Regions from separate parts of the Pseudoalteromonas sp. S8-8 genome, predicted to be linked through region 2. Evidence: predicted binding sites of a transcription regulator. Region 2 holds the regulator's gene; the other holds the start of a gene.
What was found. Region 2 encodes MetJ, which represses methionine synthesis genes. Its sites were predicted from a motif close to TAGACGTCTAGACGTCTA; they were not measured.
Positions count from the first base shown of each region.

Region 1: the regulator MetJ is predicted to act here: its motif matches at 2,132-2,149, upstream of L659_RS0106960 (methylenetetrahydrofolate reductase).

Region 1 covers NZ_AUTR01000023.1:46,240-50,460, forward strand. Annotated here, with positions in the region: gene L659_RS0106955 (M16 family metallopeptidase) at 1-1,942, opposite strand, end outside; gene L659_RS0106960 (methylenetetrahydrofolate reductase) at 2,193-3,149, shown strand; gene L659_RS0106965 (hypothetical protein) at 3,267-3,464, opposite strand; gene L659_RS0106970 (sensor domain-containing diguanylate cyclase) at 3,481-4,221, opposite strand, start outside.
Region 2 covers NZ_AUTR01000020.1:189,043-193,263, reverse strand. Annotated here, with positions in the region: gene rpmE (50S ribosomal protein L31) at 30-245, shown strand; gene L659_RS0105690 (malic enzyme-like NAD(P)-binding protein) at 934-2,175, shown strand; gene metJ (met regulon transcriptional regulator MetJ) at 2,258-2,578, opposite strand; gene metB (cystathionine gamma-synthase) at 2,868-4,115, shown strand; gene metL (bifunctional aspartate kinase/homoserine dehydrogenase II) at 4,121-4,221, shown strand, end outside.

The DNA.
Region 1 (4,221 bases), on a different contig from region 2:
CTAGCGTCAACGCTTCTAAATCCGAAATATCACCGTAGTTGTAACTTTCATAAGGGTGATTTTTGTAAAGCGCACTGTATAGCACTTCTTTGCCTAGCTCTTCATCGTTAGATGCTTTTAAGCCTGACTTAATGCCGTCGATCATTTCTTTTTTAAGGCGCTTAAAATCGTCATCTCTAAAACCTGGGTTTAGTAATTGATCGCTCACAAGTGTATACCACTGCGCCGCATTATCTTTATGAATACGCCCTTGAAACGACAGCATTTCTTTATCTATTTGATAGCCAAAGCTACCCGCAAGCGGATAAAGTGCTTTTTGAATATCTTTATAGCTTGTCGCCTCTGAGCCACCTTGTGCAAGTATAGCCGCAGTGAGCGCAGCAACACCTTTTTTACCTTGTGGGTCGGCAGCCGCACCGGTATTGAATAAAAAGTTAACATCAATTAATGGCGAGCTATTGGTTTTATCAAGTACTTTAAATACAGGTGCCGCAGGTGCTTGTTCAAGCTTTGCAGTAAGCGCATTTAAATCAACCTCTTGCTCGAAACCTGGGGCTTTATCAAGTGCCGACATCGTTAATGTGGTACGTGCGTTATCAGTAAAGTATTTGTTAGCAACGGCTTTAATATCTGCGCTGGTGATGTTATCTGCCGATTTATACAGCTGGTTTATAACCTCAGGATCGCGCTCAAAATGCATGTAGCTGGCAAGAGTTGATGCAATCGCTTGCGATGAATCCAAGCCATTAATAAAGCTGTATTTAAGGTTCGATTTTAAATCACTCAACTTTTGCTCATCAACAAGCTCAGTGCGTGCTTTTGCATAAGTTCGGTTAATGGCATCGCGCGCAGTGGCTAAATCATCTGCGTTTTCTACTTTAACAAATACGTGTAATAAACCCGGATCTTTGGTCTCTGGGTTATAGGTAAACATTTGGCTGGCAATTTTTTTGTCGACCACTAGCTCTTGATATAAATCTGAATTATTTGAAAAATAAAGCTGTGAGATTAAATCAAGTGCCGCTCTGTCTTTTTTAGCAGGCTCCCACGCAGCGCCTTTGTACGATACAAGTAACCAATGCCCTGGTAGCGCTTCATCTTGCTGGTGCAAATATTTTGGTGCTTGTTGAACAGGCTCTGCTTTAATGTCAGCAACATAGTTACCCTTTTTCCAGCTACCCCAATGCTTTTTAACCATTGCCATTGTTGCTTGTGGATCTACATCGCCCACAATAACAAGTGACACATACTCAGGTTTATAAAATTTAGCAAAAAACTCTTTCCCGTACGCCATTTGATCTGGCATGGCTTCTATGTCTTTAAAAAAGCCCATAGTGGTGTGTTTATACGTGTGCTTATCAAACGCTTCTTCGCGTACAGCGCTTAATAATTTACGAATTGGGCTCGCGTTGTTTTTTAAGTACTCACCTTTTACCGTTTGTGCTTCTGTTCTAAATTGCTCTTCGGTGTAGGTTAAGTTTTGAAAAATATCAGCTTCAAGCTCAAGCACTTTATCAAGATGCTGTTTTGAAAAGTTTAAATGGTAGTTTGTAAAATCGTTTGTTGTATAAGCGCGGTTATCAACACCTGAATTTTTTAATATGTCTGAGTACACATCTTCAGGGTATTTTTGTGAGCCTTTAAACATCATGTGTTCAAAAAAGTGAGCAAAGCCTGTTTTGCCCTCTTCAACTTCGTTACGCGACCCAACCGATACCGGAATTTGCAGCGACACTACATCAGGGTAGTCGGTTTTAACAACCATGACACGTAAGCCGTTTTCTAGCTCTTCAATTAAATAATCTTGCGAGAAAACACGGTCATCAGCTTTATTTACTTGTTCTTGTTGTGCAGTTGTTTGCGTGCTTTGGTTTTGTTGCATGGCGCAACCTGTTAACGCCAGCGATACCGCTAAGCTGGTTGCTAATAATTTAAATTTCATTGTTGTCCCTTTTTAAATTGAGCAAATTTGTTGTCAGATTTAACTCTTTAATTATGCCCCAAAGCCAATAAATATAAGAGCCCCAAGGGAATTTATTATGTAAACAACTGTGTCAATTATAAATTATGGGAACAAGCACTATGAATAAACATCATGTTAATTGAAAAACTTTCATTAAATAAATCTATCTAGACGTCTAAATGGCTGCTATATTAAATCCATCAAAACAAACTTAGCTGGAATGAGGATTATGGCTTTATCACTAAAAGAGAAGATAGTGGACACCAACCAAGGTGTTTATCTTATTGGTACTACCCCGCCTAAAATTGGCACCGATAAAGCGCAATTAAAAACCATTGCAGAAAAGCTATTAGGTCGCTTACACGAAATTGAATACGACGGCGTGATAATTTATGACATTCAAGACGAAAGCAGCCGCACTAATCAAGACCGTCCATTTGCGTTTAAACAAACCGTTGATCCGCGTGAATACAGCCATTTACTTCGTAATTTATCTGCACAAGATGTGATTACTTATAAAAGTGTGGCGCAGCGTGGCGTAGGCGAATTTAAAGATTGGCTAAGTGAAACTAAAAACGACTACGATTTACAAAATGTAGTTTTAGTAGGTAGCCCATCATCGATAGGCGATATAAAGCTAAGCCTGCCAGATGCTTATAAAGCGATGGCTGAGCAATCAGATGATTTCTTTTTAGGTGGCGTTACGATTGCCGAGCGCCATTCAAGTAAACGAAATGAGCACGAACGATTAATAGAAAAAACAGCACAAGGTTGTCAGTTTTTTATATCGCAAGCTGTTTACGATGCACAAGCGACTATAGAGTTAATTACTAGCTACGCACGTACATGTAAAGCACAAGGGATTACACCTCAACGTATTATATTAACGTTTACCCCGTGCGGCGGCGAAAAAACCTTAGAGTTTATGCAATGGTTGGGTATCTCAGTGCCAGAGGCAACTAAATGGCGCATGCTTGATGCAGACAATACATTAAGCGAATCAGTCCGTATTTGCCGCGAAAACCTCGACTTAATACTTAAAAGCTGTGCGCATTTAGATGTACCGCTGGGCTTAAATATTGAAAGCTTAACAAACCGTAAAGAAGAAATTGACGCGTCAATTAATTTATACCGTTTATTAAAAGCCATTATGGAATTGAACCTTGCGGAAAAGCTAATAGCTTAAAAGCTAGGTTAGAGCTAATTAACACCCTTCTTGGCAAGCCTCATGGCTTGCTTTTTTATGTCCGTTCTTTGAAAAATTAATTAATAAATACAAGTAAAGATTTGTAGCTTAAGCTATTTATTGAAGGTGTTTTTGGTTATTACTCTCAAGCCTTTTTAAGGCAAACCCCATAGAGGAGCACATAACACCAAAAATTATTCCCTCATTAGATATAAATCTAATGCTAGGGAACGTTTCAAATAAGCTTATTATTGCTAAGGAAAAAATAAAACCTATCGCAGAAAAAACCAGCCAAGTTTGTGTGGCATGAGTCATGACGAACCTCCTTTTATTATTGTGCCTTTTTAGCGAGCTTATACGCTTGTTTATTTTTATACATTGCGTGGTCTGCATCATTTAATAGCGCTTCAAAGGGCTGCTTTTGCTTATTAGTAAAACTATAACCAATACTAAGCGATAAATCGCAAACGTCTTCTTTGAGTAAGGCTTTTGAATACTCAGTCGAAATTTTATCCATGATGTAGTTAATCTTGCTTTTATCGCTTACTTGCATTACTGCAACAAACTCATCGCCACCTAAGCGCCCTACTATATCAGCATCTCTTAAATGCGTTTTTAGCGTATCTGCCAATATAATTAAGGCTTTGTCGCCCACTTCATGTCCGCAGGTGTCGTTTAATTTTTTAAAGTCGTTTATATCGATAAACAAACAACACACGTCAAAGCCTAAACGCAGTGCTAAGTTAAGCTTTTGCTGAGCTAGTAAGTTAAGTGCTCGGCGATTATAAATATTCGTTAATGAGTCTAACATGGCTATTTCACGCATTTGCTCATAGCTATAAACAAGCGCTAAGTCGTCTTCAATCAAATCGCGTAGCTGTTCTATGAGTTCAAAGTATTCATCGGTATAGCTTGTTATTTTAGTGTCTTTTAAACATAACGTGCCAAACACTTCGCCTTCAGGCCAATGAATGGGTAAACCTAGGTAGGATTCAACACCGTCTTCAACTACTTCTGGTAGGGTGTTCCATGCATCATTATTACTTGCATCATTAACATATAATGTATTGTT
Region 2 (4,221 bases):
GAGCGATGCGGCCTTAACTAGAGGTTCCTATGAAAGAAGGTATTCACCCTAAGTACGAAGTAATTTCTGCAACATGTTCATGTGGAAATAAATTCGAAACTAGCTCAACTCTTTGTAAAGACATTCACTTAGACGTATGTTCTGCGTGTCACCCGTTTTACACTGGTAAGCAAAAAGTTTTAGACACTGGCGGACGTGTTGATCGCTTCAACAAGCGCTTCGGTGCACTTGCCAGCAAGAAGTAATTATTGCTGTTTAGTTAAAAAAAGCACCTTAGGGTGCTTTTTTTGTGCCTAAAATTTGTTATTTATTATCTTAAGCCAACCTACATAAATCTTTGAGCAATTTAACGAATTAAATTGCACTATAACGTCGTTAAAATTTTTTTATTTAGAACAACTAGATACAAAAATTTTTGCCTAGTTCTAGCGTAATTTTCTTAACGTTAAATAGACCCCATATATAAGCAGATTGGTATTATTTCGTTGATTTTAACTATCCCCTCCTTTTGCATAACTATTTCCTATTCTTATTCTGAGTATGCATAATCCTTTACAGACAAATCGATAGATATTCTCTATATTTTAAATAGTACAATTTTTAACTAGGTTGATAAAAGTAGCTAACGTGGGCTTATCTGTTTTTAAAGTAGGGTAGTAGGCTGTTATTCTAAGTTTATGCTGATACTTTAAGTATACATTTTATAAGATTTTGATAGGCATAAAAGCACCTTAAAACTTACTTTTTAGGTGAATTTTTATTTATTAAATGTTGATATAATCCTGCAAAGTTACTGAAAAACCTCTTAAAATTAAAGGATATAGCATATAACAGGATAGACCTGATATTGCTTGGAATTTAAAAATAATAAGGGTATCGTACCCCAAGACTCCATCTCTCACTTTAACTTAAATTGCAGGATACCATCGCGTTATGTCTGACTTTCGTGAACAAGCACTACATTACCACTCACATCCCGTACCAGGTAAAATTAGCATTGAGCTTACAAAACCAGCTGAAACGGCTCATGATCTTGCACTTGCGTATAGCCCAGGTGTTGCCGAACCTGTACGTGAAATAGCTGCAGATCCTGCAAATGCTTATAAATATACTGGTAAAGGTAACATGGTTGCGGTTATTACTAATGGTACTGCAATTCTAGGCCTTGGTAATTTAGGTCCTTTAGCGTCTAAGCCTGTAATGGAAGGTAAAGCGCTATTGTTTAAACGTTTTGCAGGGCTTGATTCTATCGATATTGAAGTTAAGCACAAAACAACAGAAGACTTTATTAATACGGTTGCCAACATTGCCGACACATTCGGTGGTATTAACCTTGAAGATATTAAAGCACCAGAGTGTTTTGAAATAGAAAAAGCATTAATAGAGCGTTGTAGTATTCCTGTTTTTCATGATGATCAACACGGTACTGCCATTGTTACGGCTGCTGGTATGTTAAATGCGCTAGAAGTACAAGGTAAGTCAATTGAAGATGCAATTATTGTATGTTTAGGTGCAGGCGCTGCCGCTGTTGCGTGTATGGAGCTGTTAATTAAGTGTGGTGCACTGCGTGAACACATTTATATGCTTGACCGCAAAGGTGTTATTCATACCCGCCGCGATGACTTAAATGAATACAAACAGCTTTTTGCTAACAATACCGATAAGCGTACATTGCAAGATGTAATTGCAGATGCTGATGTGTTTGTGGGTGTTTCTGGCCCTAACTTATTAGCGGCTGAAGATTTAAAGCTAATGGCTGCAAAACCAGTTGTGTTTGCATGTTCAAATCCAGATCCTGAGATTGATCCTGCACTTGCGCACGGCGCACGCAACGATTTAATCATGGCAACAGGGCGCTCTGATTACCCTAACCAAGTTAATAATGTTTTATGTTTCCCGTTTATTTTCCGTGGTGCGCTTGATGTACGTGCAAGTGCTATTAACGATGAAATGAAAATTGCTGCAGTAGATGCTATTCGAAGTATTGCCAAAGAGCCAGTACCTGCAGAAGTTTTAAAAGCCGCTGGAGTAGATAAACTAGAATTTGGTGCGCAGTATATTATTCCAAAACCAATGGATCCACGTTTACTGCCGCGTATAGCAAGAGCTGTTGCACTTGCTGCTATTGAGTCAGGTGTTGCACAAATTGAGCTACCTGAAAACTATATGCAGTAAATCTATACAGTAGAGCTATGCAATAAAATTTAGACATAAAAAAACCTCAGTAATTACTGAGGTTTTTTTGTCTTTGTAATATTTATTCTTCGTTTAAAACGGGTACTTCTAGACCCATTTCTTGCATTATTTTTTTAACTTCTTCTGGCACTTTTTCGGCGTTATCTTTACGTAAGTCATCGTCATTTGGTAAAGGTTGGCCAGTAAAAGCATGCAAAAATGCCTCACATAGCAATTCACTATTTGTAGCATGGCGAAGGTTATTGATTTGACGACGTGTACGTTCGTCAGTTAATACCTTTAATACATTTAGCGGGATCGAAACGGTGATCTTTTTAACTTGCTCTGATTTTTTACCGTGTTCTGCGTATGGGTGAATATACTCACCATTCCATTTAGCCATAAGATGTATCGTTGCCTCAGATTATTAATTTCTCACACGGTATAAAAAGCGTGTAAATATGCGTGAAATTCTATCGATTTAAAAAAGATAGTCAAATAATAGATACAGATCTATCTTAATAAGCCTATTGTAGGTGTAAAGATAAGCACACTTTTGTGAGCTAAAATGTGTTATTCGCAGAGGCCTCTTCTACTTTTAGCCATCTAGAGCTTTAAAATACTTTGACTTATCAAAACGGATAACTTACTCTTTTAGACGTCTAAACATCCAAATTAATCAGGTGACGAATATGAGCGAAAAAAACAAAGCGACCATTGCTGTACGTAACGGCGTTGATGCTGATAAACATCATGGTGCGGTGGTACCGCCAATTTATTTATCGACTACTTATTCGTTTGCCGACTTTGATACTAAGCGTGAGTATGATTATGGTCGTAGCGGTAATCCTAATCGTGATATTTTAGCTGAGACGCTTGCTAAGCTTGAAGGTGGCGCTCGTGGCATAATTACAGCTACAGGCATGGCTGCCGTGCATTTAGCTACTCAGCTACTTAATAGTGACGATACGTTAGTAATTCCACATGATTGTTATGGTGGCAGCTATCGTTTATTTACATCTTTACAAAAACGCGGACTACTAAAGCTCGAAATATTAGATTTAACAAAAGAAGAAAGCCTTCAACAAATTTTAGTAATTAAACCTAAGCTTATTTGGATAGAAACCCCAAGTAACCCAGTACTTCGTTTAACAGATATTAAAGCGGTTACCGATGTTGCAAAGCAATGCGGTGCATTGGTGGCTGCAGATAACACGTTTTTGTCGCCTGCTTTACAAAACCCTATTAAGTTTGGTGTAGATATTGTGGTGCATTCAACCACTAAATACATTAACGGACACTCAGATGTAGTAGGCGGCGCTGTTATTGCCGCAACACAAGAGTTAGGCGATGAGCTTGCTTGGTGGGCTAATAACATTGGAATTACGGGTGCGCCTTTTGATAGCTATTTAACGCTTCGTGGTTTACGTACTTTAAATGTGCGCCTAAGGCAGCATCAAGAAAATGCACTGGCAATAGCTAAGTATCTTGAAAGCTCTGAATATGTAAGCCAAGTTTACTACCCAGGTCTTGAGTCACATCCTCAACATGAACTGGCTAAAGCACAGCAACTTGGTTTTGGTGGCATGGTTAGTTTTGATATTAAAGGCGATATAAATGACGCTGCGGCATTTTTAACTAGTCTTAAAACGTTTAGTTTAGCTGAGTCACTAGGTGGCGTAGAGAGCTTAATTTGTCACCCTGCAACTATGACGCACGCAGGTATGGAGGCAACAGCACGTTTAGAAGCGGGTGTGGGCGATACGCTTATTCGTATTTCGGTAGGTATTGAAGATATACACGATTTAGTCGCTGATTTTGAGCGAGTGTTTGAACTTGTAAAACCAGGGCAAAATAAAAATGTTGGCCGTGTAGGCAAAGGTGCAGGCACTTCTGGTGGGAACGTTAAATTAAGTGCAGCCCGTCCGGCGCTTTGGTGATTAATATGGTCAATTGTGTACATAAATTTGGTGGTTCAAGTTTAAGCTCAAGTGAGCGATACCAAAGCGTAGCAAAAATAATAATTACACATACTCAACCGGGTGA